4 regions of the Pseudoalteromonas rhizosphaerae genome follow, and region 1 is predicted to be linked to each of the others. Evidence: predicted binding sites of a transcription regulator. Region 1 holds the regulator's gene; each other region holds the start of a gene.

Region 1 (7,946 bases):
CAAGTTATAATTTTTATATGAAAAAATACTATTCATTTTTTAATCAATATATACTAGCAGTCTCCGATTCTAATTGGGAGTCCATTTAGGGAAAATATAAGTGATTTTATTAAAACGAACTTTACAATTTTTTATCATCTGCGCGTTTTTAGGGCTCATTACCTTAGTAAGCCTTTATTATTACGTTAAATCTGATATCCCCAGTGTGCAAGTTTTAAAAGACGTGCAATTACAAACTCCTATGCAAGTCTTTTCGAAAGATGGTTTGTTAATCAACCAGTTCGGTGAAAAACGCCGCATTCCAGTGACTATAGAAGAGATCCCACAACCACTCATAAATGCTATTTTAGCCACTGAAGATAACCGTTTTTATGACCATATAGGTATAGATCCTATAGGTATTTTACGTTCAGCGCTCGTATTAATTTCAACTGGTGAGAAAAAACAAGGCGCAAGTACTATAACAATGCAGTTAGCTCGTAACTTCTTCTTAACACGTGAAAAGGCCTATATTCGTAAAGTAAAAGAGATCTTCATTGCGTTACACATTGAGAACTTACTTACCAAGGATGAAATACTCGCTTTATACCTAAATAAAATAGAGTTAGGTAATCGTGCTTTTGGTATCGGAGCCGCTGCACAAGTCTATTATGGTAAGCAACTAAACGAGTTAACTTTAGCGCAAATGGCAATGATTGCTGGCTTACCAAAAGCGCCTTCAGCTTTAAATCCGATCAGAAACCCAGTTCGCGCCAAGGCACGCCGTAATGTGGTACTCAGACGTATGCTTGATGAAGGTTATATCTCTCAAGCAGACTACAACCAGAGCTCTCAAGAACCAATCACGGCAAAATTTCATGGTGCCGAAATAGACTTATATGCGCCTTATATATCTGAAATGGTGCGTGCAGAAATGGTCGCTCGTTATGGCTACGAAAAAGCATATAATACCGGCTTTAAAGTTTACACCAGTGTTGAATCTGACGTACAAGCCGCAGCGCAAAAAGCACTCGTTGATAATCTCCATGCATACGATATGCGCCATGGCTATCGTGGCCCAGAGCAGCAACTGTGGGATTTTGAAACGCAACCTGCCCTAAGCTCTAGTGAAATTTTAGCAAAGCTTGAGCCGGTAAAAGAAATTGCCCCGCTATTAACGGCAGCAGTTTTGTCTGTAGGAGAGCAAACGGCAACAGTGTTATTAAAAAGTGGTGAGCAAGTCACTCTAGACTGGGATAATCTCAAATGGGCGCGCAAATACATTACGCGTTACCGTCAAGGTTTCCCACCAAAAACAGCTGCTGACATACTCAATCCAGGTGAGCAAATTTGGCTACGTAAAAATGACGATGGCAGTTATCTACTCAGCCAATTACCTGAAGCCTCAAGTGCATTAGTATCGCTGGATCCGAATGATGGTCGCATTAAAGCAATTGTTGGCGGTTATAGCTTTGAACAAAGCCAATATAACCGAGCCGTGCAAGCAAAACGTCAGGTCGGCTCTAACATTAAGCCGTTTATTTATTCTGCGGCGCTGAATAATGGTTATACCTTAGCGTCTATTTTAAATGATGCGCCAATCAATCAATGGGACAAGAGCCTAGGGGTTGCATGGCGACCAAAAAACAGCCCTGCGGTATATAACGGCCCAATCCGTATTCGTCGTGCTTTAGCACAATCGAAAAACGTTATTTCGGTGCGCTTACTGCGCGGTGTAGGCTTGCAGCGCACAGCTGATCACCTATTAAAATTTGGCTTTCAAAATAATGATATCAATCGCAGTGAATCGCTAGCTTTAGGTAGTGCGTCAATCACTCCTTTAGAGCTTGCCCGTGGCATGAGCACATTTGCCAATGGCGGTCATTTGATCACCCCTTATTTTATTAATGAGATTCAAGACTCTGCAGGTAATGTGTTATTTAAAACAAAACCATTATTAGCGTGTGATCCTGTTACGCCTCAGCTAACAATGACTCAATTTGAGTCCACTACAGGGTTAAATACCAGCCAAACAGCAAATCATTGTGCGCCGCGCATCATATCTAAACAAAACGCGTTTTTGATAGCTGATGCGATGAATAGCGCAATTTGGGGGGGCGGTAGTTGGGCCCATAAAACGGGTTGGAGTGGAACCGGTTGGCGTGCTCAGGTATTAGATCGTCGCGATCTTTCCGGTAAAACGGGTACTACTAATGACTCTGTCGATACTTGGTTTAGCGGCTTTAACCGTAATGTTATGACCTCAGTCTGGGTTGGATTTGATAATCCAGGTAACCCGCTTGGTCGCTCGACGTATAATAACAACATGGATAATACCCAGATCTCTGGTGCAGAATCTGGTGCTAAAACAGCTCAACCAGCATGGATTGACTTTATGCGAGTAGCACTCAAAGATAAACCAGAAGCACCAATCGAGCCACCTGAAGGATTAGTGTCGGTACGAATCGATTTAGCAACGGGACTCTTGAGTCAAAAGAACGATTACACTAGTCGCTTTGAATACTTTGAAAAAGGCACCTCGCCCACTAAGTATGTGATGCAGCATGTAGAAAACGTTTTTGAAGAAGAAACTAAAACAGAAGAAGAGCTGTTTTAATATTAATATGTCGCGATATAAAATCGCTGCTACATAAAAAAAGCGCCAATCGGCGCTTTTTTTATTTTACAAACTCAGAGCTCATTTTAAGTTTTGTATTAACCAATATAAATCAGAATGCACGCCTGCTGCGGTAACTTCTTTGCCTGCACCAGGACCTTGGATCACCAACGCATTATCGTTATACCACTGACTGTTGATAACAAAAATATTATCACCTGGAGTTAAGTTAGCTAAGGCATCACCCTGTGTTGCATAAGCTAAACCGACTTTAGCGGTTACTTTGCCATCAGCAATTGTTAACGCACCGGTATAACGCAGTACTTTATTATCTTTAGCGGCATCAGCGGCTTTTTCAGCAATAAAGTCATCAAGCAACTGCTTGTTATCAAGAAAAGATTGCCAATCACCTTGCGCTAATTGCTCAGGCATTAACGGTGTTAAACCAATCTCGTCCAGCTCTAACGTTAATCCTAATTCACGGGCTAAAATAAGCAGTTTACGCTGCATATCACGCCCTGATAAATCTTCACGGGGATCAGGCTCGGTGTAGCCCATTTTTTGCGCTTGTAATACGAGCTCTGAAAACGCCACACTGCCGTCATAACTACTGCACAACCAAGATAAAGTACCCGAGAACACCCCTTCAATGTGGGTAATGCTGTCGCCACTGTTCTGTAAATCAGCAAGCGCAAAATTAATTGGCAAACCCGCACCAACACTGGTGTTATAACGCCACAGTAAGTTACGCTCGGCTAAATTGCGGCGCAAGCTTTGATACCAATCATTATTGGCTGTACCCGCGTATTTGTTAGCGCTGATCAAATGGCAATCTAAGTTCACAAACGCCGGGTATAGCTTACTAAACGCTTCACTAGCAGTAATATCAATCAGCACTTTATGTTCGTAATCGAGTTCGCTGATACGTGTCAGTAAATCAGCTTCTTGGTAATCTATTGCTTCGTTTTGCCACTGTGACAGCCATTGCTCAAGCACGATACCACTTGGGCTGAACAACATAGAGCGCGAGCGTAATAAACCAACCAGCTTAACGCTGAAGTGTTGCTGCAAACGATTAAGCTGCTGACTTAGTTGCTCAATAAATACTTCACCAACATTACCAAGGCCAGCAACAATAATGGCAAGCTCTTGGCCTTTGTTAATCAACTTATCATGCAATAAGGTCAATACATCACTATCAATAGATTGATCCGTTAGTAGTAATATGTAGTCTGCGTCTTGATGGCTAAAGCGCGGCACTAAACTTTGCTCACTAAGCACTTGCGTTGCTTGTTCAAATAATTGCGCCACATCATTACTTGGCGCGACAACAGCGCAGCCATGTAAGTTAGACTCAATAATATTGGCACGCCCTTGTAAGTGACTGACCACTTGATGAGTTGCATCAGCAGGCACTAATAAGTAAGTATCACCATTTTGCACAAAGTGATGCAAACTATGCTGAATTAGCTGGCTTAATTCACCAATTTCACCGCCGCGTAACTGATCAATACGCAATAAATCAATATTTTCTAAGGTAGTAATAAAACGCTTCGCCTTGCTGTAGCCTTCTTTGACAATTTCTGTCGCACTGGCTTCTGTATCATAGCTGCTACGAACCACTAATTTGATATCAGTATTTTTTAATGGTGATAAGGTTTTAGCGTGTAATACAGGATTGCCTAAACGAGCAAGCAAATTAGCTTGACCGCGGCATACTTTTGAATACTTTATGGCTTTTTTAACTTTACGCGGATCAGTGCTAAATACCCCTTGGGTATCAGTCCAAATAGACACTTGGTTAGCGTGGCAATAACTGCTTAACAAAGTAGCACTGTAGTCACTGCCATTACGCCCTAGCGTTACCGTATTCGCTTGGCAATCGGCGGCAATAAAGCCAGTAACCACATTAATACAATGTGCCGAGATTAACTCAGCACACGCTTGTTGATTTTTTTGATGTAATAACTGCCCATCATTTAAAGTAAATAACTGGCGCGCATCAACATCTTTCGCAGCAAGGCCTAGCTGCTGCAAATAAGTTGCTAACAATCGTGCCGACCATACTTCACCATGAGCAAGTAATGCAGCTTCCTGTAAGCTGTGCTGCTGTGTTTGTTGCGCTATTAAGGCCAACTCTTGCTCAAGTATGTTTAATGCTGCATGTCGCGCCGTAGGGCTTAACAATTGCTCAATCAACGTACGTTGATGGTTATCAAGCTGCAGTAAAATATCACTTACTGCTTGTTGATCACTTTGTTGGTAGCTTTGCCATAACTTTACTAACGTATTGGTGGTTTTACCGGCAGCAGAAACCACCACACAGTCACCCGCTTCAGTATGCGCTAAAATAATATTAGCAACAGCCTGATATCGCTCGGCTGAGCTTAAGCTAGAACCACCAAATTTATGAACTATATTTACCATTTTTTATTACCACAAAGCCGTATGTGCAGGAGTCAGTTTAAATGAGCTTGATTGCTCATCATCTTGTTGTTGAACAGAGGAAGCGATTACTTTTGCGCCGTGCTGAGCTTGACCTGGTTTCACTTTATTGAATACACGATCTAAGTCAGCGATTAAATCTTTTACATCTTCAATGCCCACCGAAATACGGATCAGGGTATCACCTACTCCCGCAGCAAGACGAGCAGTTGCCTCCATACCTGCGTGGGTCATAGTTGCAGGGTGACAAATCAAACTCTCAACCCCACCTAATGACTCAGCTAAGCTAAATTCTTCTAAGCTGGTCAAAAATTCTGCAGCATCATTAATATCACCTTTGATATCAAAGCTTACCATGCCACCAAAACCACGTTGCTGCTGTTTAGCGAGTTCATGCTGTGGATGAGATACTAATCCAGGGTAATATACTTGGCTTACATAAGGGGAGTTTTCTAGATATTGGGCAATAATAAAGGCATTTTCTTGATGCTGACGTAAACGAACATTCAAAGTACGTAAACCACGTAACGTTAAGTAGCTATCAAACGGGGCACCGGTAATGCCAATGTTATTAGCCCACCAAGCAAGCTCATCACCCAACTCTTGGGTAGCGGCGATCACCGCACCACCAACAACATCTGAGTGACCGTTAATATATTTAGTGGTCGAATGCACCACAATATCAACACCAAACTCAATTGGGTTTTGCAAAGCAGGTGATAAAAATGTGTTATCGGCACCAACCAACGCACCGCACTGCTTAGCAATCGTGGTGATCGCTTTAATATCGGTTAACCGTAAGATAGGATTACTCGGTGTTTCAATCCAAATTAGCTTTGGTTTTATCTCAAGAATTTTTTGATGATTTTCAGATTTAGTTAAATCTAAAACCACTAACTTTAATAAGCCACGCTTTTCAAGTGAGGTGAATAAGCGGTAACTACCGCCATAGCAATCATGTGGGATCACTAAGGTATCGTCACTGTTTAGCAGCTGAGTAGCTAAATGCACCGCAGCCATGCCCGTTGCAGTGATAATCCCCTTAGCGCCACCTTCAAGCTTAGCGAGCGTTTCAGCGAGTAAATCACGGTTTGGGTTGCCGCTACGGCCATAATCATATTGGCGCTTTTTATCAAAATCAGCAAATGAGTAGGTGGTCGATAAATGAATGGGAGGCACAACCGCGCCGTGATGTTTATCTGCATCAATACCATTGCGTACTGCAATGGTTGCTTTATTCTTTTGACTCATACCGTCACCTACAATTAAATGGATGTTTAGACGTCTAAAAGGTTAGAGGATCAAATTTAATAAGTCAAAGCATTTATGCGGTTTTAGCCGCAAGATTAGAAGTAAAAACATTTAAGCCGCTAGATGGCTAAAAAACAAGTATTTGACTATCTTTTTTAACACGATAGAATTTCGCCATCTTTGCGCTGCAAAAGGTCGCGCAAACAATTAACAACCTGAGGCAACGATACATCCTATGGCTAAATGGAATGGTGAATATATTCACCCATACGCAGAACACGGGAAAAAATCAGAACAAGTTAAAAAGATCACCGTTTCGATCCCGCTAAATGTATTAAAAGTTTTGACTGATGAGCGTACTCGTCGTCAAATTAATAATCTTCGCCATGCAACAAATAGCGAATTACTTTGTGAAGCATTTTTACACGCATTTACTGGCCAACCACTGCCAAACGATGAAGATTTACGTAAAGATAATCCAGAGAAAGTGCCTGAAGAAGTGAAAAAAATCATGCTTGAAATGGGTCTCGAAGTACCTGTACTCAACGAAGATTAAGTTATCATTTGTATATATTCCTGCTTCAGGAATTGGCTACAAAAAAACCTCAGTAACGTAAGTTACTGAGGTTTTTATTATTGTGCCATTACCAATTGCAGCTAAGCAGCTACTCCATGTAGTTTTCCGGCATATCAATTTGTGCAACACCAGAATCAATTGCCGCTTGCGCTACTGCTTTGGCAATGCGCGGTAATAAACGCGGATCCATCGGTTTTGGAATAATATACTGCGCACCAAATTCAAGTGTCTCAACACCCGCCGCTTTTAATACTTCCGCTGGTACTGGTTCTTTAGCAATGCTACGAATAGCGTCAACCGCAGCAATTTTCATTTCATCATTAATTTTGCTTGCACGCACATCTAGCGCACCACGGAAAATAAATGGGAAACACAGCACGTTGTTAACTTGGTTTGGATAATCTGAACGACCCGTTGCCATGATTAAATCATCGCGAGCACCATGAGCAAGCACTGGTGAGATTTCTGGATCTGGGTTTGAACAGGCAAACACTACAGGTCGATCAGCCATTAGCTTAAGATCGTCAGGAGAAAGTAAATTCGGGCCAGATACACCAACAAATACATCGGCATCAGCAATAACATCTTGCAGTGTGCGCTTATCTGTATTGTTAGCGAATAACTGTTTGTACTCGTTTAAATCATCACGACGAGTATGAATAACGCCTTTACGATCTAACATGTAAATATGTTCACGCAATGCGCCACACTTGATCAGTAGCTCCATACAAGCAACCGCTGCGGCACCGGCTCCTAAACAAACGATAATCGCATCTTCAATTTCTTTGCCTTGTACTTCAAGTGCGTTGATCATACCAGCAGCCGTTACAATCGCGGTACCGTGTTGATCGTCGTGGAACACTGGAATGCTACAACGCTCGATCAATGCTTTTTCTATTTCAAAACACTCTGGCGCTTTAATGTCTTCTAAGTTAATACCGCCAAACGTATCAGCTATGTTAGCAACTGTATTGATGAAATCTTCGGTGGTATTGTGTTTCACCTCAATATCTATCGAATCTAGACCCGCAAAGCGTTTAAATAATAACGCTTTACCTTCCATAACCGGTTTTGAAG
Region 2 (7,946 bases), 180 kb from region 1:
AACCTAATAACTTGTGTGATTCGTTTAATGTGCGGGCGTAGCCATCAAGCACGGTTAAAGTTGTGCCAAACATACACAAAAACGCGATAATTGAAACTAATGGTCGTGCCCATTCACCTATGGTAAGGGCATACATATCAATAAGCTGTTTAGCAAATGCCACGCCGCCGAGCTCTATATTCGCGCTTTGCCCATATTGCACTAGCACACCAAGTGAAAAGAATACTAATGCCAGCCCTGCGGTTAACCAATAACCTAAATTAAAATCAAACAACCCCTGAGCCTTAGTCACGCTTTGCTGACTTTGCTTTTCTTTAAGCCACAATGAGCTTAATGCTGAGATTTCAATCGGTGCAGGCATCCAACCCATCAATGCCACCATAAAACCCAGCATAGCAAGTTCATAGGGAGATGGGCCAACGTAATCAGCAGGTGCCATTGGGCCGTTACTAAATGCAATAGCTAGGGCAATGACTGTTGCTAGTGTAAGTAGCCCCATAATAGCCTTTGCGACGTTATCGAGTGCTTTAAAGTGCCCGAGTAATAAAATGACTAAGCAAACGGCGAGGATCAACCAACACAGTAAAGTCACTGAAATAGCAATGGGTAAAGCGTAGTGTAATAAACTGGCCGTTAATAGCAGCACACCAGCGGTATTGACCACCGCAGCAATAATATTTAACCCAATAAAACTATAAAAAAACCATGGGCCTTTACTTTGATAGCCTTCAACTAAGCTTTTTTTTGTGGCTAGCGTGTACTCGATACCAAAGCGGAAAAACGGATACTTAAGCACGTTAACAACGAGGATTAACCAAAATAGCTGCCAGCCAAAAATAGCCCCTGCTTGCGTTGATGCCACTAAATGTGAGCCACCAATTGCAGCGGTTGCCATTAAAATACCGGGACCTAGTGCGTTTAAACGAGTTTGCCAAATTGATACTGCTGACTGCATCTGTGTACTTATTACTTATGGTTAATAATAAGCAAGTTACAGCGTTTTAATTAAGAAATAAAGAGTAAAGCGGAGGTTTAGAGGACTAGTCCTTTAGATGTAAATCGCTAGATCCTAGTTGCCTAAGATCTAGCGTCTTTATTATTTAACGTAGGTCCATTTCTTGAATAATTTCATGAGCAATTTCAGGTGTAGTGCTCACCGGTTTTTCATGTAAATTGGCTTTAATTTGGCCTTTACGATGCTTTAGTGCTGCATCGAGTTTTTTAGCCGCGTTTGCAATAGCTGGATAAAGAACTTCGTTCTCACCTTTAACGGATAAACGCGCGCCTTCGTATATGGTACTGATTTCTGCTTGGAGCTTATGATGCTCTTTTGAAAGAATGATATCTAGTGCGATCAGAGATGGAAAATGACTCGCAATTTTTGAAAATTTTTCGTTGATGTGCTCTCTAATAGAGTCAGTAACGTCAACATGGTGACCAGAAAGATTAATTTTCATAGGGTATCCTTTTTTATGTTACCTCATAACTAGTATTGGGGGCTATTTAGATTAACACAAGGCAGAAAAGCATAAATATGAAATTTATTTGTTATTACAGCTGATGTAGATCAATTTAGTCACATTAAATATGCAAAAGCCCGCGCATGGCGGGCTTTCAGCGTGACACTTAATTTGTATGTTAAGTATACGAACAACAGTAATCAGCAAAGTCAGTCACTTTTACTTGAAAGGTAACGTTAGCATCAACATTAAAAGACTCCCCTGCTGACATCGTTTGCCATTTCGTCTCACCAGGGAGTAATACATCCCACTGGCCGCCGTTTAATTCCATCAATTCTTTTTTGCTCGTAGCAAATTCAAACTCACCCGGTTGCATAAAACCTAACGTTTTAGTGCTGCCATCAGCAAAAACTACGGTACGACTTGATACTTTACCGTCAAAATATACGTTCGCTGTTTTAACAACACTTACATTATCAAACTGAGACATCCTCACTCCTGTTCTTTGATTTATAATTTAACTGCGACCACATTGCCTTAAGGACGCATAGCATGCAAGTGTAGTGATGTGAAAAATACTCATGGGCATCTGATAGCTGACGGCTTAAAGCTTACAGCTCTGTATAAAAAAGCCCGCACTGCGTTTAACACAGTGCGGGCTTTTTACATTTTAACCTTTAAGGTTAAAACAATTCGTTTGCTTTGTTTACGATGTTTTCTACCGTGAAGCCAAAGTGCTCAAACAGCTCATTAGCTGGTGCTGACTCACCAAAGGTGGTCATACCTACTACAGCGCCGTTTAAACCTACATATTTATACCAGTAATCAGCAATACCTGCTTCTACGGCTACGCGGCGTGAAACTGCAGCTGGTAGTACACTTTCTTTATAAGCAGCGTCTTGTGCATCAAATACATCGGTCGATGGCATAGAGACAACACGTACTTTTTTACCTTGCTTACGCAGTTCAGCGGCTGAATCTTGTGCTAATTGCACCTCAGAGCCAGTTGCGATTAAGATAAGCTCAGGCTCGCCGTCACAGCTCAGCACATAACCACCTTTTTTCACGTCGCTTAATTGCTGCGCTGAGCGAGTTTGTTGCTCAAGGCCTTGGCGAGTAAAGATAAGTGATGTTGGACCATCTTGGCGTTCAATCGCTTGTTGCCATGCAATAGCAGACTCAACTTGGTCACACGGGCGCCAGTTAACTAAGTTTGGCGTTAAACGCATGCTAGCAATTTGCTCTACTGGTTGGTGAGTTGGACCATCTTCACCTAAACCGATTGAATCGTGGGTGTATACAAAAATGCTTGGCACTTTCATAAGTGCAGCCATACGAACAGCATTACGTGCATATTCCATAAACATTAGGAAAGTTGCGCCGTAAGGAATAAAACCTTTATGCAATGCAATACCATTCATAATCGCCGACATCCCAAACTCACGCACACCGTAATAGATGTAGTTACCGCTGGCATCATCGCGTGTTAAGCCTTTAGAGCCTTTCCAAATAGTCAGGTTAGAACCGGCTAAATCAGCTGAGCCGCCCATAAATTCAGGCAGTAATGGACCAAATGCATTCAGTGCGTCTTGCGATGCCTTACGTGATGCTGGGTTTGCTGGATTTGCGTCTAGTTGCTTAATATATGCTTGTGATTTTTCAGCCCAATCTGCTGGCAACTCACTACTAGTACGGCGTTTAAATTCAGCGGCTAGTTCTGGGTGTGCAGCGGCGTACGCGGCAAATTTTTCATCCCAGTTAGCTTCAAGTTGTTTACCCTTTTCTTTGCCATCCCATTGTGCATAAATATCAGCTGGGATTTCAAATGCTTCACCAGTCCAACCAAGGAACTCGCGTGCTGCTTTGATTTCGTCTTCACCTAGTGGTGCGCCGTGACAATCATGGCTACCTGATTTATTTGGTGAACCATAACCGATAACTGTTTTACAACAAATTAGTGTTGGTTTGTCGGTGATGCTGCGTGCTTCTTCGATGGCTGCGCGGATAGCGTCTGAGTCATGGCCATCAACGTCACTTACTACATGCCAACCGTAGGCTTTAAAGCGTGCAGGTGTATCGTCGCTAAACCAACCTTCAACTTCACCATCAATTGAAATACCGTTGTCATCCCAAAATGCAACAAGCTTACCTAGGCCTAATGTGCCGGCAAGTGAACATGCTTCATGAGAAATACCTTCCATTAAGCAACCATCGCCTAAGAAAGTATATGTGTGGTGATCAACAATATCATGACCTTCGCGGTTAAATTGCGCGGCTAATGCTTTTTCAGCAATCGCCATACCTACCGCGTTAGTGATCCCTTGACCAAGTGGGCCCGTAGTAGTCTCAATACCTGGCGCATACCCATATTCTGGATGGCCAGGTGTTTTTGAATGCATTTGACGGAAGTTTTTAATTTCCTCAATTGGTAAATCATAACCACTTAAATGCAATAGAGAATAAATAAGCATTGAACCGTGGCCATTGGAAAGTATAAATCGATCTCTATCTACCCACTCTGGATTTGTTGGATTGTGGTTTAGATAATCGCGCCATAGTACTTCTGCGATATCAGCCATGCCCATAGGGGCTCCAGGGTGGCCTGATTTGGCCTTTTGTACTGCGTCCATTGATAAGACGCGAATAGCATTTGCAAGTTCTTTGCGAGACGGCATGGATTCTCCTACCTTTACTGTATTTGCGCTGGTTATTGTGTGTATTCATTTGAAGATCCATTCTTACTTATTGTAGGGGCTGTATGCAATTAAAAACCTGATTAAATTGGGCATTATGAATTTTTTTTAAGAACAAAAAGTTATTAGTAATTTTATTTAGACGTCTAGGCGTAAAAAAACTATGCAACTATCGTTGTTTTAGATAAAATACGCCCCTAAATTTTTTAGCGCTCTTACCGACGTTTGTGAAGCGCAATATTTGTGAGCAAAGACAATGGCAAAACATTTATTTACTTCTGAATCTGTTTCTGAAGGTCATCCGGATAAAATCGCGGACCAAATCTCTGACGCGGTACTAGATGCCATCTTAGAACAAGATTCTCATGCCCGTGTTGCGTGTGAAACTTACGTAAAGACTGGTATGGTTATGGTTGGTGGTGAAATCACTACTAGCGCATGGGTTGATATCGAAGAAATCACACGTAAAACTGTACGTGAAATTGGCTACACTCATTCTGATATGGGTTTTGATGCAGACTCGTGTGCAATTTTAAACACGATTGGTAAGCAGTCTCCTGACATCAACCAAGGTGTTGACCGTACTAGCCCAGAAGAACAAGGCGCTGGCGACCAAGGCCTAATGTTTGGTTACGCATGTAACGAAACTGAAGTATTAATGCCTGCACCAATCACTTACTCACACCGTTTAGTGCAGCGTCAAGCGCAAGTACGTAAAAGCGGCGAGCTTAACTGGTTACGTCCTGATGCAAAATCACAAGTTACTTTTGCATATGAAAACGGCAAGCCAGTAGGTATTGACGCAGTGGTACTTTCTACTCAACACAGTGAAGACATTTCACAAAAAGATTTAGTAGAAGCTGTGATGGAAACAATCATCAAGCCAGTACTGCCTGCTGAGCTTATCACTAGTGCAACTAAGTTTTTCATTAACCCGACTGGCCGTTTTGTAATCGGTGGCCCAATGGGTGACTGTGGTCTTACTGGTCGTAAAATTATCGTTGATACCTATGGCGGCATGGCTCGTCATGGTGGCGGTGCATTCTCTGGTAAAGATCCATCAAAAGTTGACCGTTCAGCTGCGTACGCTGCACGTTACGTTGCTAAAAACATCGTTGCTGCGGGCCTTGCTGACAAATGTGAGCTACAAGTTTCTTACGCAATCGGTGTTGCAGAGCCAACGTCAATCAGTGTTGAAACATTTGGTACCAGCAAGCTTGAAGAATCACGTTTAATTGAATTGATTCGTGAACACTTTGACTTACGTCCATATGGCTTAATTAAAATGCTTGATCTTGAGCGCCCAATTTATCTACCAACTGCAGCTTACGGCCATTTTGGTCGTGATGAATTCCCTTGGGAACGCACAGATAAAGCAGACGCACTTCGCGCAGCAGCTGGTCTTTAATATCAGCCACTGTGTGAATACAAAAAAGCGCCAATTGGCGCTTTTTTTTATGCTTGCTGATTATATTGTTGTAAATGCCTAGGTTATTGTCGCGAGGTAAACTCGCTGCTGCCAGACGTAGGCGCGGGTTTACCCCGCGCAATTAAAGCTAGGTTCTAGAAAGTGATACCAATCGTGTTAAGTTACTGACCATTTATAGCGACAGATAAATACAGTGATAACAAGGCGTAAATTTTGACATGTAGTTGTTCTACTTGAAAAAATTATAACGCAGTTAGCGCTTTATTTAGCTCGCTAGAATGGTTAAATATTTAAGTCGATTGGTATAACTAGGAGCTTGGGTGTATTCGAAGCTTGTCGCTCAAAGCCAGTGACGTTTTACCTAACTTCCTAACCTATCAATGTAAGTATCTTTTCATACCCAGCCACAGCCCATACAATAAACAACACTATCAGTGCTAATGTTACAGCCGCTGAAGCGATATCTTTCGCACGCCCTGATAGCACGTGGTATTCAACACCAACTCGATCTGTTAATGCTTCAATTGCTGAGTTTAGCAACTCAACAATCAACAATAACAAAAAGCTGATTACAAGAAGTGCCCAGTGCTGCAATGATTGTGCTAGCCAAAATGATAACGGCAATAATACTAGCCCTAGCGCAAGCTCTGTGCGAAAGGCTGACTCTTCCTTAAATGCGGCTTTAAATCCTTTAATAGAACATTTGGTTGCTTTTAAAATACGCCCAACCCCTGTGCCATTGGGTTTGTTTACTAAATTAATCTCTGGTTTAGTCATTGTATAATCTTTTGCGTGTAAGTTTTGCTTATCTAGTGATGAATCAATCATATTACTTTAATCCATACCTTGAGTTAATAAATGCCAGGCTGTCGCCATATACTGGGTATATGCTTGCTCTGTCTGTGCATCAATTTCGACAAATTGCGGTGGTGTTGTCGGTAAAAGCTGAGTTTTATCCAGCTCATTGACCCTATAATACTCATAAAGTGCCGATAAATCACCACGCCAAAGCTGCTCATTGTGACGTATTGTTTGAAAACCAAATACCCTTCGATCTGGCGCTGTATTAAATAATGATTGTCCCATGCTATAAAACTGAGTATTTGCTGGCGCAATTAAATCTAATAATGTTGGAGCGATATCCATATGGCTTGCCACTTGCTGTGCTGGCACTAAATCTGCGCTAACACCTTTGCCATAAATCACCATCGGCACATGAGTTAACTCATATAAATTTGGACGCTTGTGAAAGTTACGACGACTATAATGATCCCCGGTAATGACAAATAATGCATCTGGATAGCGTTGCTCCATCTTAGCCACAAACTCACCCAGCATTTTATCTGCATACCACAAGTGCCCTAATACATACGGATCTAATAACTCCCCTTCTAATCTATTTATCTCTGCAGGGTAATCTGCAGCCGACTTATAAGGGTAGTTATATTTGTCTAAATCGAGATTAAACGGGCCATGATAACTACCCGAGAGAATCACATTAAAACTTTTCTGTGTGGTTTTTTCTGCCACTAAATCAAATAACTGACCATCATCAATGCCCCAGACTCCTGCACTACCTTTACCGCCAGCATCGGTAGCTGAATAGACCTTATCAGCACCTTGAGATAGAACGTACTCACCGACATTCTGCCATGATAATAAACCACCATAAAAAAACTGGCTGGTGTACCCTAACTGCTCTAATTGATTAAATAACGATAACTTGCTGCTTGGTTTTTGTGGCCCAATCAAACTCATATTAACCCCTGCATAAGGGATCCCAGATACAATACTGGATAGCGAATTCATAGTACTGCTAGCTGCAGGTAAAACGTTATCTAGGTAAATACCTTTACTAGCTAGATTTTTTAACTGATTGGTTAAATTAAGCGAAGCATACTTCTGTTGTAACGGCCAAGAATCATAGCTTTCCATAACAATCACGAACACGTGTGACGGTGCAGCTAACAAAGGTGCTGTAGTATATTGACTAAATGCGTTTAAAGGTAAGACATCAAGCACTGAGTTATGATTTAAATATGGATTTTCGCCGTCTACGCCATGACTTTGTAGATCGTTGTAATCTTTAATGGCATATAAAAAGCTGCGAAATGGATTGATCACTAAATTATTAATAAATGGGTCCGGCGTTACCGCAGACCACTTCCGTGATGCCGGACGTGACTCAAAAGAACCTCGAATAGCACAGATAAATAACACCACTATGATGCTAATTAACAACGTACGCTTCCATTTAGAGTCAGTAAAAATGCGCTGTAAAAAGCTATTCGACTGCTTATCAACGCGATGACATAACTTAAATGCAACCACTAACAGTGTAAATAACCCTAGTAAGCTTCCCCA
Region 3 (7,946 bases), 1.6 Mb from region 1:
ACTCGACATAAATGCAAGTAACAAAATAAACAACAGTCGCATAACGATCTCAATAAAGGTATGAATTTAAAGTGTAGTCAAAAATACTGTTTTAGCAGTTTTATACTCTGCTTTTAAAACAGCGCGGCTTGCTCTATAACAATTGCGTGGCGTTTTGCAAGGCGCAAGTGATCTCTATCATAACCTCCGCCAATCACGCTTGCCACTGGCGTATTGTGCTCAATACAGCGCTTAAACACTAAGTGATCTCGTTTTTCAATGCCTTGCCAGCTAATATCAAGTTTACCTAAACCATCTTGCTGCCAAATGTCGACACCTGCATCATAAAGCACTAAATCAGGGTTAAGTTCTTTGAGTAAAAAGCGCAAGGTATCATCAACAACCCCTAAATATTCATCATCTTGCATATTATTAGCTAAACCAATGTCGAGATCGCTGGCGGATTTGCGAAATGGAAAATTCTTTTCACAATGAATCGAGCAGGTATATGCATAAGGTTGGTGTTGTAATATGGCTGCGGTGCCATCGCCTTGGTGTACATCTAAGTCAAAAATCAATACATTGGTCACTTCAGCTGATTGAATCAGCGTTTGTGCAGTAAAGGCTAGGTCGTTGACCATACAATAGCCAGAGCCAAAATCGGTGTGAGCGTGGTGTGTACCGCCGGCTAAATGGCATGCAATGCCGTGCTCAAGAGCTAAGCGCGCAGTTTGCAACGTGCCTTGAGGTGCGGTAAAAGTTCGTGCCATTAATTGTTCAGACCAAGGTAGCCCAATACGACGCATCGCTTTATCATCTAAGCGGTTATGCCATAAATCTTGAATGTAATTATCACAATGTACCAATTCAAGCGCCTCAGGGCTGCCAAGTTGAGGTGTTATTAGGTTGCTATTCGCCAAACCAAGTGCTTTTACTTGTTGGTATAAATGGGCAAATTTACTCATTACAAAACGATGGTTAGGATCAAAGTTAAACGAATAGTTAGGGTGATAAACCAGCGGTAAGTGTTGATTAAGAGCCATAGTCAGATTGCGTTGCGAATTTTCTCTAGGGTAACCTACAGGGCAATTTCAATCCAGTTACTTGCTTTACGCACTATGGATCAAACTCTCAAGTTCACGGTGCAGTAGTGTATCGTCAGCGAGGTTTAACTCAATTAAACGCTTTAAATGGGTAATACTATCTATATCAATATGGGTACATTTTAAACCTATATGTTGTTGTTCGATATGGCAAATAGTGACAGTCATCGCGATGATTACTTCACTTTGCGGGAGTTTAAAGGCAAGAATAGCACTACTGTTTTTTGTAAAGTTAAAGTCATTATTGCGACTAACCAGAGCGCCATTTAATGATATATCGAGCAACTGGCAGGGGTAACTATGGGTATTATTGGTTAAATGCGCGGGAGTTGAAAATAAAATGCGCGTGTAATGGCGGCGGTTTTCCATCATTATTCCTTTTAGGAGTATTAGGATTAAGTGTAGCCTGTTTTTTAGTCAGTATGTGTAATTAATACCAATCGACTTAAATATTTAACCATTCTAGCGAGCTAAATAAAGCGCTAACTGCGTTATAAATTTTTCATGTAGAACAACTACATGTCAAAATTTATGTCTTGTTATCACTCCATTTATCTGTCGCTATAAATGGTCAGTAACTTAACACGATTGGTATAAGCTGAACTCTGGATCGTGAATCTCTGATCTATATTCCAGGTTAATAAAAAAAGCCCCACATAAATGTGGGGCTTAAAAAATGTTTAGAACCTAGAGCTTAACCTATCTTTTTGTACTTAATACGCTTAGGTTGCGTAGCCGCAGTGCCTAAGGTCTTTTTAAGCCATTCTTCATATTCAGTGTAGTTACCATCGAAGAAGTTAATTTGGCCTTCGTCACGGTAATCAAGAATATGTGTTGCAATACGGTCTAAGAACCAACGGTCATGCGAGATACACATAACGCAGCCTGGGAATTCTAAAATAGCGTTCTCAAGGGCACGTAATGTTTCAACGTCCAAATCATTGGTTGGCTCATCCAGCAGGATTACGTTGCCACCGGCTTTTAATAACTTAGCTAAGTGTAAGCGGTTGCGTTCACCACCTGACAAGTCCTTAACAAATTTTTGCTGATCGTTACCTTTGAAGTTAAAGCGACTAACGTAGGCACGGCTTTGGAATTCAAAGTTACCAATTTTTAGTACGTCTTGGCCGTTTGAAATTTCTTGGAAAACAGTATTGCTGTCATCCATATTGCCACGGAACTGATCAACGGTTGCCAGTTCAACCGTTTCACCTAGGTTAATTTCGCCGCTGTCTTGTTTGTCTTCACCGCTGAGCATTTTAAACAGCGTTGATTTACCTGCGCCATTGGCACCGATAATGCCAACAATTGCGCCTTTAGGCACAGTAAAGCTTAGATCATCAATTAACACGCGATCGCCAAAGCTTTTCTTCAAGTTTTTAACTTCAATAACTTGATCACCTAAACGTGGTCCAGGTGGAATAAATAGCTCGTTGGTTTCATTACGTTTTTGGTAATCAGACTGCTGCATTTCAGTAAATTGCGACATACGCGCTTTTGACTTAGCTTGACGACCTTTTTGGTTTGAACGTACCCACTCAAGTTCTTGTGCAATTGATTTTTGACGGGCTTTTTCAGACTTTTGCTCTTGCTGCAGGCGCGCATCTTTTTGCTCAAGCCAAGAAGAATAATTACCTTCCCATGGAATACCTTCACCACGGTCAAGCTCTAAGATCCAGCCAGCTACATTATCGAGGAAGTAACGGTCATGGGTTACCGCCACAACAGTGCCTTCGTAATCATGCAAGAAGCGCTCAAGCCATGCTACAGATTCTGCATCTAAGTGGTTAGTCGGCTCATCGAGGATAAGCATATCTGGTTTTTCAAGCAATAAGCGGCAGATAGCGACACGGCGACGCTCACCACCTGACAAGAATTCAATTTTAGCATCCCACTCAGGTAAGCGCAGGGCATCTGCGGCGCGCTCTAATACGTTGTCGATGTTATGACCATCGTGGGCTTGAATAATTGCTTCAAGCTCACCTTGCTCTTTGGCTAGTGCGTCAAAGTCAGCATCTTCCATCGCGTATTCGTTATATACTTCATCAAGACGGTTAAGCGCGTTTTTAACTTCGCTGACTGCTTCTTCCACAGTTTCACGAACCGTTTTGCTTTCATCTAGAATAGGCTCTTGCGGTAAGTAACCAATTTTAGTGCCCGGTTGAGGATATGCCTCACCTTCAAACTCTTGATCAAGGCCGGCCATAATACGTAGCAACGTTGATTTACCAGAACCGTTTAAACCAAGTACACCAATTTTTGCGCCCGGGAAAAAATGCAAAGAAATATCTTTTAAGATAGTGCGCTTAGGTGGCACAACCTTAGATACTCGACTCATCGAGAAAATAAACTTATCAGGTAAAACCATGGAAGGAGCCTTCAAATAATAATAAAAATTTCAATGTTGTATTGTAGTGGCTCACAGGTGAAACAGTCAACGAATCAACCAAATAACAATGTGCTAATTCGCGAGCAATACTCCTACACCGATTAAAGCAAGCAAGCCGCCTATTAACATTTTATTGGTAACAGGCTCGCGCTTTATAAAACCAATGCTCATTACAATTAATGGCGCGGTTGCGAAAATCGTTTGTGCAATGGCTGGATCGGTATATTTAACTGCGCCAAGTTGAAGCCATAAACCAAGGAAAGTGCCTAAAAACACAGCCGCAAAAAACCATTGTTTGCCGCTAATTCCCCTCAGAGTTAGTGCTTGTTTAAATTCACTGCTTTTAAATACTGCAACAACTAAGGCCACAGTCATCGTACCTGCTGCTAATCTAATTAATGCCGCCCATAAGCTACTCATATGCTCATTATTGAGTGCGCCTTTAGACATCACCATACCGAGCGCTTGGCAGATAGCAGCTGCAAGGGCACATAAAACACCTTTGCGATAATGTTGATGATCAACCTGTGGCAATGTTTTTTCAGGCTTGATTGCTATTACTACGCCAATGGTTGTAAGTACAATACCGCACCATGCAAATGGCGATAAATAATGATTTAATAGCAGGATATTAAAAACCCCCACAAGGGCTGGAGCAAGGGACTCAATAACTAACGTGCGAGCAGGGCCAATATTTCGCAGCGCAGTAAAATAGGCGCTATCGCCAATCGCAATCCCAATCACCCCGCCAGCAATTAGCCAAAGCCAGCTTGTCAGATGATGTGGTAGTGCAGCGTCTTGAATAATCGCAATAGTCGCTAACATCATGGCACTTGCTAACACGCCTTTACTGATGTTTAGCTGCATAGGCGTTAAGTGATGGCTAAAACCTTTATATAAAATGGTCGAAAGCGCCCAAACAATAGCTGCTAATATAGCAAAAAGTTCTCCTAAGCCTAGCCAATCAATCACGTTTACCACCTTAAAATAAAATCAACAGGCGCATTATGGCGAGCGGTTTTTAGAATGCAAAAAAATAGCTAAAATAAATTCATTTGGACATCTAAACATCTAGAGGTTGAAATTTCCAGCTATCCGTTCATAATTAGCCATTGGTTAATTATGCCTTGGAGATGAGTATGCCTATTACCGTTAAAGATGAATTGCCCGCAATTGCGAAGTTACGTCAAGAAAACGTATTCGTAATGCCAAAAAGCCGCGCTAAAACCCAAGAGATCCGTCCGATGCGCTTGGCGATTTTAAACTTAATGCCTAATAAGGTAGAAACCGAGGTGCAATTTATTCGTTTGCTCGCTAATTCACCCTTACAAGTGAATGTAGAGCTTCTACGTTTAGACACTCATCGCAGCAGTAGCAATTCAGAGCAGCATTTAGACACTTTTTACCGTTATTTCTCTGAAGTGAAAGACAACAATTACGATGCATTACTCATTACCGGCGCACCATTGGCACATTTAGAATATGACGATGTAGCCTACTGGGATGAACTAAAAGTAATTTTAGATTGGGCGGAGCAGCATGTAACCTCAACATTATTTTCGTGTTGGGCGGCTCACGCGGGTTTATTTCATCATTATAATCTAAAGCGTGAACTAAAAGAAAATAAGCTCTGTGGCGTGTTTACCCATAAGTGTTACTTTGAACATGGAGCCTTAACGCGTGGTTTTGACGATACCTTTGTAGTGCCGCACTCGCGTTATGGTCATATTGATATTGAAAAAATTAACGCTTGTGATGACTTAGTTGTGCTGGCAGGTTCAGAGCAAGTGGGCGCTTACTTAATAAAAAATAAATCCGGCAGCCAAGTGTATATTACCGGGCATCCTGAGTATGATGCAGACACTTTAAAAGGCGAATATCAGCGCGATTTAGAAAAAGGCCCTGATGCGCCATTGCCTGAAAATTACTTTCCAGAGAACAACCCAGATAACGAACCGTCGAAAACTTGGCAAAGCCATGCCTTTTTACTGTTTTCGAATTGGTTAAATTATTATGTGTACCAAACCACACCCTATGATATTAATTTAGTTAGCCAAGCCGTAAGGACTAACAACTATGCCGAATAATTTAGAAAACAAAAGCGCCGAGTTAATTGAAGCGTTAAAACAGCGTATTTTAATTCTTGATGGTGCTATGGGTACCATGATCCAAGAACACAAATTAGAAGAACACGATTACCGTGGCGAGCGCTTTAAAGACTGGCATGTGCTAATTAAAGGTAATAATGATTTATTAAGCATTACACAACCAAAAATTATTGCTGATATTCATCGTGGCTTTTTAAGTGCAGGTGCCGATATTATCGAAACCAACACCTTTAATTCGACTACAATTTCGATGGAAGATTACGATATGGCCAGCATCAGCCGTGAAGTAAACTTAGAGTCAGCTAAATTAGCACGCAGTATTTGTGATGAGTTTACTGCTAAAAATCCAGCAAAACCACGCTATGTTGCGGGTGTTTTAGGGCCAACCTCAAAAACCTGTTCAATCTCACCGGATGTGAACGACCCCGGTTATCGCAATGTCACGTTTGATAAGTTAGTCACCGCGTATGTTGAATCAACCCTTGCTTTAATGGAAGGTGGTGTTGATTTAATTTTGATAGAAACAATTTTTGATACGCTTAATGCAAAAGCGGCTTCATTCGCGGTTGAAGAAGCGTTTGAACAAGCAGGGCGCAAGTTGCCTGTGATGATCTCTGGCACCATAACCGATGCCTCGGGCCGTACGCTGTCAGGGCAAACCACCGAAGCATTTTATAATTCTATTCGTCATATAAAGCCAATTTCAATTGGCTTGAACTGCGCGCTAGGTCCAGATTTATTGCGCCAATATGTAGAAGAACTATCGCGTGTTTGCGAAACCTTTGTCTCTGTTCACCCCAATGCTGGTTTACCGAACGAGTTTGGGGAATATGATTTAGAAGCACCTGAAATGGCTCAAGAAATTATCGATTGGGGCAAGTCTGGCTTTATCAATATTGTTGGCGGTTGTTGTGGTACCACACCTGCACACATCAGGGCATTTGCGAAAGGGCTTGAAGGTGTTAAACCTCGCCTATTGCCAGAGCTTGAAGTGCGTATGCGCTTATCAGGCCTTGAAGCGTGTAATTTAAACTAAGGTAGCCGAGATGACACAAAAAATAGCAGTATTTACCAACGTTGGCGAACGTACCAATGTGACCGGCTCAGCCATGTTCAAACGTTTGATCATGGAAGAAGATTACGAGAGTGCGCTTAATGTTGCCCGCGAGCAAGTAGAAAACGGCGCACAGGTTATTGATATCAACATGGATGAAGCCATGCTGGACTCAAAAGCCGCCATGGTGAAATTTTTAAATTTGATTGCCTCCGAGCCTGATATTTCTCGCGTGCCAATTATGGTCGACTCTTCTAAGTGGGAAGTCATTGAAGCGGGCTTAAAGTGTATTCAAGGCAAGGCAATTGTAAACTCAATCTCGCTAAAAGAAGGTGAAGAGCCATTTATTCGCCAAGCTAAAATTATTAAACGTTTTGGCGCCGCTGCAGTGGTTATGGCGTTTGATACCGACGGCCAAGCAGATACAGCCGATCGCAAGTTTGAAATTTGTCAGCGTAGTTACCGCATTTTGGTGGATGAAATTGGCTTTGCGCCAGAAGATATTATTTTCGATCCCAACATCTTTGCGGTAGCAACCGGTATTGAAGAGCACGACAACTACGCAGTTGAATTTATTGAAGGTACACGTCGCATTAAGCAAAACTTGCCACACTGTAAAGTGTCGGGCGGGGTGTCGAATGTATCGTTCTCGTTTCGTGGGAATAACCCCGTGCGAGAGGCTATTCACTCAGTATTTTTATATCACGCAATTCAAGCGGGTATGGATATGGGAATTGTTAATGCAGGGCAACTCGCTGTGTATGATGATATTCCAGCGGAGCTGCGAAAAGCCGTTGAAGACGTTATTTTAAATACCGATCCAGGTGCAGGTGAACGTTTAGTTGAGTTGGCACCTAAATACTCAGGCATGGCACAAGCCGAACGCGTAGAGGATTTAGAATGGCGTACTTGGCCGGTCGAAAAGCGCCTTGAACATGCTCTTGTTAAAGGCATTACTACCTTTATAGATGAAGACACCGAAGAATGCCGTGCTGCTGCCGATAAACCTATTCATGTGATTGAAGGGCCGTTAATGGACGGCATGAATGTGGTAGGCGATTTATTTGGCGCAGGTAAAATGTTCTTACCGCAAGTCGTTAAATCAGCGCGAGTGATGAAGCGCGCAGTGGCCTACCTAGACCCTTACATTGAAGCAGAAAAAGAAGAAGGGGCTACTAACGGTAAAATCGTGATGGCCACCGTTAAAGGTGACGTACATGATATTGGTAAAAATATTGTTGGCGTAGTACTGCAATGTAATAACTATGAAGTTATCGATTTAGGCGTAATGGTGCCTGCAGATAAAATACTGC
Region 4 (7,946 bases), 2.2 Mb from region 1:
AACGTTCACGAAAATCAACTTCTTTCCACAGTGCCAAAGCATCTTCAGCACTCATTTTACTGCCCGCATTGAGCGCATACTCGATGATTGTAAAATAGCGTTTTGAGAATAACTGAGATAATAACGTAACGGGTGTTTCTATCGTTGTTTGTGACGCTACAGCTGCATATTTTTCAAGGCGTTGGCAAAGTAATAGCACTAAACTCTCTGGGCTATACTCGTTATCAAAATAGTAATCTTTAGCTGCCGAAATATACTGTTGAGCGGCTTCATCATATTCACAGATATGTTGGAAAAAACACTCTTCAAATGGCTCAAGGGGAGTTAACCAGGTTAAATAATAGATAGGCGGTAGCACAGTTGTACACACGCCATTGTCTTCTTCAGTCGAGCGACAAGCCGGCCATGCTTCTAAAGCGTCTAAAATAAATGCACCGTTTTGCTCAATAAGTCCTTTGACTAATAACGGGTATTCTTTAGGCCAAATAAGTACATTTTCCATTAAAAAAACACAACTCCAGTGTCTATCTTGCTCGGTACAAAGGTCAGTAAAAGAGTTTAACAACTACAAACTGACACTGCGCTTAATATAATTTTAAGTACCCCAGTAAATTAGTGATACCAGTGGGTATGTAAGCGCTTATTCTAGCATACCCAAAACCACACGCTATAGCCAAACCGTGTGATTTTAAAAGAAAATAACAAAGCACCATGCAGTTAACACTGCATGGTGCTTTAGGTTGGAGACTTACTTGGAAATGATTACTTACTGTTAAGCTCAGCTGTCACTTGGTCAAGGCCAACTTCTGAAATTCGTTGAATAACTTCTTTTTGCTTTGCACTGAGTAACGAAATACCTTCAGCGACAATATCATATACTTTCCAGCTACCATCTTTACCTTGGCGAAGCTTAAAGTGTAAGTCAATCGTTGGCGCATTATCTGCAATAATTTGCGTCTTAACCGTGGCAAACTCACCCTCTGCAGCATCGTTACTCTCTTCGAATTTTATTTCTTGCCCGGTATATTTCATTAATGCACTAGCATAGGTAGTGGTTAAGTAATGCTCCACTGCACTTATAAATGCAGTCGCTTGTTGGCGATCGATACCTTTAATGTGCTTACCTAATAATTTATAGGAAACAAATTTAACATCTATATTAGGCATTAAATACTGATCAACAATGTGTGCCATGTCACTTTTACTCGCTGTGCCTTGGCTGTTTATTTTGCCAATTTCACTAAACAGCTGATCGCCTACCTGAGTTAATAACTGATTAGGTGACTGTTGTGTTTGCGCAAACAAGGAAGCACTAAAAACTAGCGCGATTAATAATAAATAACGACCAAGTGAAATCATTGTTGATAAGTCCTAAGTAAATCTTGTAGCGTAATTTACGCTGTTCATAAGAGATTAAAAAGCCTCAAAATAGCACCTTATTAGTGCCAGCACGGCATCAATTGATTTAATCTTTTTATTTCATATTGTTAGCTAAGCTCATGCAATAACACACAGAGTCTGTGAATTTATGCCACTTGAATTAGCCTCCCCCACGCCCTTATTTTGTAAATAACGTTTTCATCTAAAGAGCTTTACCATGTTATTTAAAACATTAACTGTATTGATTTTATTATCTATTTCCATGTTCAGCAGACTATCTTATGGTGCGCCCTATACACTTTCCCCTCATGGCTATGCCATTGATTACATTCAGGGGGAAGGTGATGTTAAAGGCTTAAAATTGGCATACCAATACCATGCTCCGGCACTACAATCATTAATTGAAAATACCCATATTTACTTAGAATCAAGTATTAATATTTGGGAATACGGCGCAGATAATAGCCATCAGACAAATGTTGTCCTTGCAATGTCCCCGGTATTTCAACATCTGATCAGCTCAGTGCGCGGTATTCCTCTGTATTTCGAAGCCGGCATAGGAATTTCATTAGTCAATGACACTCACTTCGCCGGCAAAAATGTGAGTACCCACTACCAGTTTGAAGACCGACTAGGCTTTATTGCTGATTTTGGAAAAACCAAAGCTGCGGTGCGTTATTTACACTATTCAAATGCAGGGTTTAAAAGACCAAACCCAGGTCTTGATTTTATTTCGCTGTCGTTTTCTAGACGTTTTTAACCCTAGAAATCTTTGCTACACTGAGTACTTATAAATGACTCATTAGAGATCACCATGCAAATTTGGCATATACTCATCATCATCTTAGTGTTGGCAATCATTATCGGTAATATTTTGCTGATCAAACACTCAGCAAAAATGGATTTTAAAAAACCAACCGATGAAGATGAACTAAAATCAGAGCAACAAAAAAAGCCCTAACTAAGTTTTGTTAGGGCTTTACATCGTAGGAGATGTTCTTTACTGCAGCTCCTCACGCAGCTCTTTGGTTGCTTTAACCATATTATCAAGAGCTTGTCGCGTTTCTTCCCAACCACGGGTTTTCAAACCACAGTCCGGGTTTACCCATAAACGCGCAACCGGTATTTTTCGTGCGGCTTTATGGATCAACGTTTTCATCCATGCAATATCCGGTACATTCGGAGTGTGAATATCATATACACCTGGACCAATATCATTTGGATAATCAAAATTCTCAAATGCTTCAAGTAGTTCCATGTTAGAACGTGAGGTTTCAATGGTGATCACATCGGCATCCATATCTGCAATCGCGGCAATAATACCGTTAAATTCGGCGTAACACATGTGAGTATGAATTTGTGTTTCATCTTTCACACCGCTTGCTGAGACCCTAAATGCATACGCTGCCCATTCTAAATATGCTTGCCATTGGCTACATTTAAGCGGCATACCTTCACGAAATGCAGGTTCATCAATTTGAATAATATCAATACCGGTATTTTGTAAATCGACCACTTCATCACGTAACGCAAGTGCAATTTGATTAGCGATGGTGGGTTTGTCTAAATCATCACGAATGAATGACCAAAACAGAATAGTTACAGGACCTGTTAGCATGCCTTTCATTTTCTTACTCGTCAGCGACTGTGCGTATTTTGTCCACTGAACCGTCATCGCTTGTTCACGTGATACATCCCCCCAAATTACAGGTGGTTTCACACATCGCGAGCCGTAGCTTTGCACCCAACCAAACTGGGTAAAAGCAAAGCCTTCTAATAGTTCAGCAAAGTATTCAACCATGTCATTACGCTCCGCTTCGCCGTGCACTAACACATCTAAATCAAGCGCCTCTTGCTCTTCAACAGCGTAACGAATTTCTGCTTTCATTTGCCTTTGATAATCATCCGCAGATAATTCACCGGCTTTATAATCACGGCGTGCTTGACGAATTACTTGAGTTTGTGGGAATGATCCTATCGTGGTGGTCGGCAGTAGCGGTAAATTAAGTGCTGCATGTTGTTTTTCAATACGTTGAGAAAATGCATGATTACGCTTACCGTCTTTTGCGGTGAGTGCAGTTACACGCTTTTGTACAGCTGTATTATTTACGCGAGTAGAGGTTAAGCGTGCTTTAATAGGTGCTGAATAAGCAACGAGCTCACTGCTATCATTGCTTTCAAGCGCGGCTTTTAATAATGACAACTCTTGGCCTTTTTGTTTTGCAAATGCAAGCCATGAACAAAGCTCATCATCGAGCTTTTCTTCTTGCTCTAAATCAACCGGTGTATGCAGTAAAGAACAAGATGGAGCAAGCCATAGATTATCACCGCGCTTTAGCGCAATGTCTTTTATGCTATTAAATACAACCTCTAAATCAGTACGCCAAATATTACGGCCATTTACTACGCCTAATGATAAAACTTGATCGGTACTTAATAATATATCTAGTTTTGCAACATCAACATTTGTTGCAACACAATCAAAATGTACGCCATCAACAGGGTAACCTGCAATATCATCAAAGTAGGCAGTGACTGAGTCAAAATAACTAGCAAGTAACAACTTCACGCCTTGACCTGCAAGTGCACGAAAGCTTGTTTTTAATGCCTCTTGATAATCTTCTGTCAGCTCTAAACCTAATATAGGCTCATCAACCTGTACCCATTCAATCCCTTGCTGCGCTAATTTAGCGAACACGTGTTGATAAACAGCTAATAGTTTTTCAAGTAAGCTAAGTTTATCAAACTCCTCACCTGCACATTTTGCTAAGTAAAGATAAGTGACTGGGCCGACCAATACTACTTTTGCATTGTGCCCCAATGCTTGTGCTTGAGTAACTTGCTCGAATAACTCAGTCCAGGTTAGTTGAAACTGCTGATCATGAGTTAGCTCTGGAACTATGTAATGATAATTAGTATTAAACCACTTTGTCATTTCGCTTGCTGCACATGAACAACCGCTTGGTGCGCGACCACGCCCAATACGAAATAATGTATCAAGATCAATGCTACCATCCGCTTTTTGATGACGCTTGGGCACTGCGCCAATCAATAAAGAGGTAGATAACACATGGTCATACCAAGCAAAGTCACCTACCGGTAATAAATCAATCCCAGCATCTGCTTGAAGAGCCCAATTTTCTGCGCGGATCGTCTTACCTTGTTCAAGCAACTGCGCTTGGCTGATTTTACCAGCCCAGTATGATTCTACTGCAAATTTTAGTTCACGCTTTCTACCTATGCGAGGAAAACCTAAGTTATGTAATTGTGCCATGTTGAAATTCCCTTCCAGCTGTTTAGATAGCTAAAACCATAAACCTATACCTGACATCAAACAATTGATGCTTCCTCAGTTTCAACTTGAGGTAAATTCATGGAAATATTTTTTTGCAAACTCAAAAAATATAATGACAACGCTGTCAAATATGATGCTATAGTATATTTGTAAATTTCACGTAAAAAAATGGGATTTATAGCCATCTAGACGTTGATGCATCTTAATTTAAGGCGTATTATGGCTGTAATCTGAGTTAAACTCACCTTTACCATGAGAATTATTAAAGATGATTGATGTAAAACACTTAAAGACCATCGCAACCTTGAAAGAAACCGGTTCCTTGGTAAATACTGCGCGCGAATTATTTTTGACTCAATCCGCTTTGTCTCATCAAATCAAAGATTTAGAAAACAAACTTGATTGCCAACTATTTGAACGTAAAACTCAACCGGTGCGCTTTACCCCACAAGGTATGCTATTACTTGAACTTGCCAGCGAAGTACTCCCGCGTGTTGAAGCAACCAAATGCCGTTTAAAAGAAAGTCTTAATCAACCAATTTCACAATTACGACTTAGTGTTGAATGCCATGCTTGTTTTCATTGGTTATTACCAACAATTAAAGAATTCAATAACTTTTGGCCTGATATCAAAGTTGATTATGAGCGCGGCTTTAGTTATGACGCTATTCCTGATCTGCTCAGTGATGAATTAGATTTAGTACTCACTTCAGACATTCGTGAACCAGATAAACTTGAATACGCACATTTATTTGATTTTAAACTTAAATTAATTGTTGCTCCTGATCATGAACTAGCGAAAAAAGCCTATGTAACGGCACTTGATTTGAAAAACGAGACGATTATTTCGTACCCTATTCCACGAGAGCGTCAGGATATCTTCAAACATTTTATTCAAAATGCACGTTTTGATGGCACCTTGAAAACCGTAGATCAGGGCTTGCTCATTTTTCAGCTTGTCAGTGCCGGAATGGGGGTTGCAGCATTACCGGATTGGTTAGTAACACCATATGAAAGCCAAGGACTCATTAAGTCGATTCCATTAGGCGCACTGGGATTAACCCGTCCAATGTATTTAGCCATGAAAAAGAATATGAAAGATAACCCAGTGTATCGCCACTTTTTAAATACCTGTAAGTTAAATAACGGTCGATAAAATAGGTTTAACCCAGTAGCATACAGAAAACCCCTTTATGTGTGCTACTGTGATGTTTGAACTGAAAAAAATCCTCGGTGCAATGCTGATGCCATTGCCTCTGTTTGCTCTACTGTGCTTTGTTTGCTTATTAATCGCACTGCGTACCAAGAAAGTCAGCGTATTTATTGGTTTAATCGCAATCACCAGTTTATTGCTGATTAGTACCCCTTTTATTGGTCAAAAAATAATTGCTCCAAATTCACAGTTAAAGTATATTTTTGATACAAGTAAACAGCCGATACTCGATAAAATAGTGGTACTTGGTTGTGATATAAATCCTAACCCAAAACTTAACGCCAATAGCCAACTTGGTAATTGTGCTAAAAGCCGCCTAATCGAAGGTATGCGCTTAGCATATGTGTACCCACAAGCTCAACTTATTGTTTCAGGTGGCGGTTACAATAAAGTGACCAACAGTAGTTTGATGCAACAAACCGCGATAAGTTTAGGTATTGATGCGCAGCGTATTAAACAAAATCCTACGGCTATGGATACCGCCGATGAAGCACGGCTTTTAGCACCTGCTCTAGTTGATTTTAAAGTTGCACTGGTAACTTCGGCAAGTCACATGGCACGAGCAAAAGATCTATTTAATAGCCAAGGCGTTGATGTTATTCCCGCCGCCACTGATTTTTACGATTTCTCAGCGTGGCCTCATCACAAACAATATATTCCGAGTGTTGAAGTATTAAAGGCAGTCACAAGTTATTGGCATGAAGTAATCGGTAGTACGTGGATAAGTGTGCGCCGCTGGATTGATCCAGAAGCGCTTTAACATCTCACTCACTTAAAGTGAATTAGCTGGCAACTCAAACTGGGTTGTCTATATCAATAAAGGTTACATCAAAGCCATGTTGCTCAGCCAATAACTCACCGAGCGCTTTTATGCCATAGCGTTCGGTGGCGTGATGGCCTGCGGCAAAAAAATCGATCTTTTGCTCACGCGAACTGTGAATGGTCTGCTCTGAAGCCTCGCCTGTTAAATAGGCATCAATCCCCTGGCTAGCAGCCAAATCAATATAACCTTGACCACCTCCAGTACACCAAGCGATGGTCTCAATTAGCTCATCACGTACTAGGCTAACTAAAGGTTCACGAACGAGCACTGTTGATATTTTTTGTGCAAATTGCTCACCACTCATTGGGATTTTTAAACGCCCTTTGACTGCGACACTATTTGCTACAGGCTCCAAACCATCGAGTATTTCTAAATCAAGTAGCTGTGCTAATTGCGCGTTATTACCGATTGCTGGATGCACATCAAGAGGTAAATGATAGGCAAATAAATTGATATCATGATTAAGTAACGCAGCTATGCGACGCTTTTTCATACCGGTAATAGGTTGCGCTTCACCTTTCCAGAAGTAACCATGATGAACCAATATTGTATCTGCGCCATGTGCAATTGCAGCATCGATTAATGCTTGACTAGCAGTGACACCTGTAACAATTTTTTTAATCTGTTCACGTCCTTCGACTTGTAGCCCATTTGGGCAAAAGTCTTGAATAGAATCAGGTCTTAAAATGGTATTTAGTAATTGGTTAAATTCTCTGCGCTGCATTTTTTTATTCCAGATTAGCGTTAAATTTTGTGCAAATTTTGGCGTTTATAGGGCTAAAATGGAAGGAAAATCGCAAAAAATTGAAAAGTAAGTCAAAAATAGGTATAAATAAATATTCTCAATCTGTGTTTACAACGTATAGGGCCTCTGATGAGCAAACTAGACAAAACAGAAGTATTAAATGCCTTTGAAGCAGCATACCAAGCAGCCAATGGTAAGAAACCTGAAATCACCAGCAAACCTGGTTGGTACAGCATCGACGGCGGCAAAAACTTGCGCCTTGCAGAAGTTGCTGAATTAACAGAGCAGCTAACTTCAGGCGATACGTCTGCACAACCTGCAGCAACAGCACCTGCTAAGAAAACTAAAACTAAATCAGCAGTGCCAGCTAAAGCAGCTGTTAAAAAACCACCATTTACTATAACAACAGCTAATGAAGAAGGTTACACTGCCGAAGAGTTTTGGATTGTGTACCTAGCTAAAAAAGATCACGATTGCCGCTTACCTCGCG

The links. Region 1 encodes MetJ, which represses methionine synthesis genes. Its sites were predicted from a motif close to TAGACGTCTAGACGTCTA; they were not measured.
Region 2: a site for MetJ is predicted at 4,293-4,310, ahead of metK (methionine adenosyltransferase). Genes of this name have one in related genera too.
Region 3: a site for MetJ is predicted at 4,528-4,545, ahead of metA (homoserine O-acetyltransferase MetA). Genes of this name have one in related genera too.
Region 4: a site for MetJ is predicted at 4,854-4,871, ahead of metE (5-methyltetrahydropteroyltriglutamate--homocysteine S-methyltransferase). Genes of this name have one in related genera too.

Annotation. Positions count from the first base shown of each region.
Region 1 covers NZ_CP118496.1:713,487-721,432, reverse strand. The annotation lists gene PVK79_RS03210 (penicillin-binding protein 1A) at 101-2,596, shown strand; gene metL (bifunctional aspartate kinase/homoserine dehydrogenase II) at 2,678-5,023, opposite strand; gene metB (cystathionine gamma-synthase) at 5,030-6,292, opposite strand; gene metJ (met regulon transcriptional regulator MetJ) at 6,528-6,848, shown strand; gene PVK79_RS03190 (malic enzyme-like NAD(P)-binding protein) at 6,958-7,946, opposite strand, start outside.
Region 2 covers NZ_CP118496.1:896,572-904,517, reverse strand. The annotation lists gene PVK79_RS03995 (NRAMP family divalent metal transporter) at 1-895, opposite strand, end outside; gene hpf (ribosome hibernation-promoting factor, HPF/YfiA family) at 1,101-1,457, opposite strand; gene ppnP (pyrimidine/purine nucleoside phosphorylase) at 1,639-1,950, opposite strand; gene tkt (transketolase) at 2,144-4,135, opposite strand; gene metK (methionine adenosyltransferase) at 4,410-5,561, shown strand; gene PVK79_RS03970 (diacylglycerol kinase) at 5,952-6,359, opposite strand; gene PVK79_RS03965 (LTA synthase family protein) at 6,417-7,946, opposite strand, start outside.
Region 3 covers NZ_CP118496.1:4,454,864-4,462,809, reverse strand. The annotation lists gene PVK79_RS19225 (hypothetical protein) at 1-42, opposite strand, end outside; gene PVK79_RS19220 (histone deacetylase family protein) at 114-1,022, opposite strand; gene PVK79_RS19215 (PilZ domain-containing protein) at 1,089-1,451, opposite strand; gene ettA (energy-dependent translational throttle protein EttA) at 1,777-3,450, opposite strand; gene PVK79_RS19205 (DMT family transporter) at 3,544-4,443, opposite strand; gene metA (homoserine O-acetyltransferase MetA) at 4,611-5,558, shown strand; gene PVK79_RS19195 (homocysteine S-methyltransferase family protein) at 5,548-6,615, shown strand; gene metH (methionine synthase) at 6,626-7,946, shown strand, end outside.
Region 4 covers NZ_CP118496.1:3,807,662-3,815,607, forward strand. The annotation lists gene PVK79_RS16320 (ankyrin repeat domain-containing protein) at 1-502, opposite strand, end outside; gene PVK79_RS16325 (MlaC/ttg2D family ABC transporter substrate-binding protein) at 763-1,359, opposite strand; gene PVK79_RS16330 (acyloxyacyl hydrolase) at 1,598-2,140, shown strand; gene PVK79_RS16335 (DUF2897 family protein) at 2,195-2,341, shown strand; gene metE (5-methyltetrahydropteroyltriglutamate--homocysteine S-methyltransferase) at 2,381-4,654, opposite strand; gene PVK79_RS16345 (LysR family transcriptional regulator) at 4,944-5,831, shown strand; gene PVK79_RS16350 (ElyC/SanA/YdcF family protein) at 5,884-6,648, shown strand; gene PVK79_RS16355 (Nif3-like dinuclear metal center hexameric protein) at 6,683-7,435, opposite strand; gene PVK79_RS16360 (hypothetical protein) at 7,586-7,946, shown strand, end outside.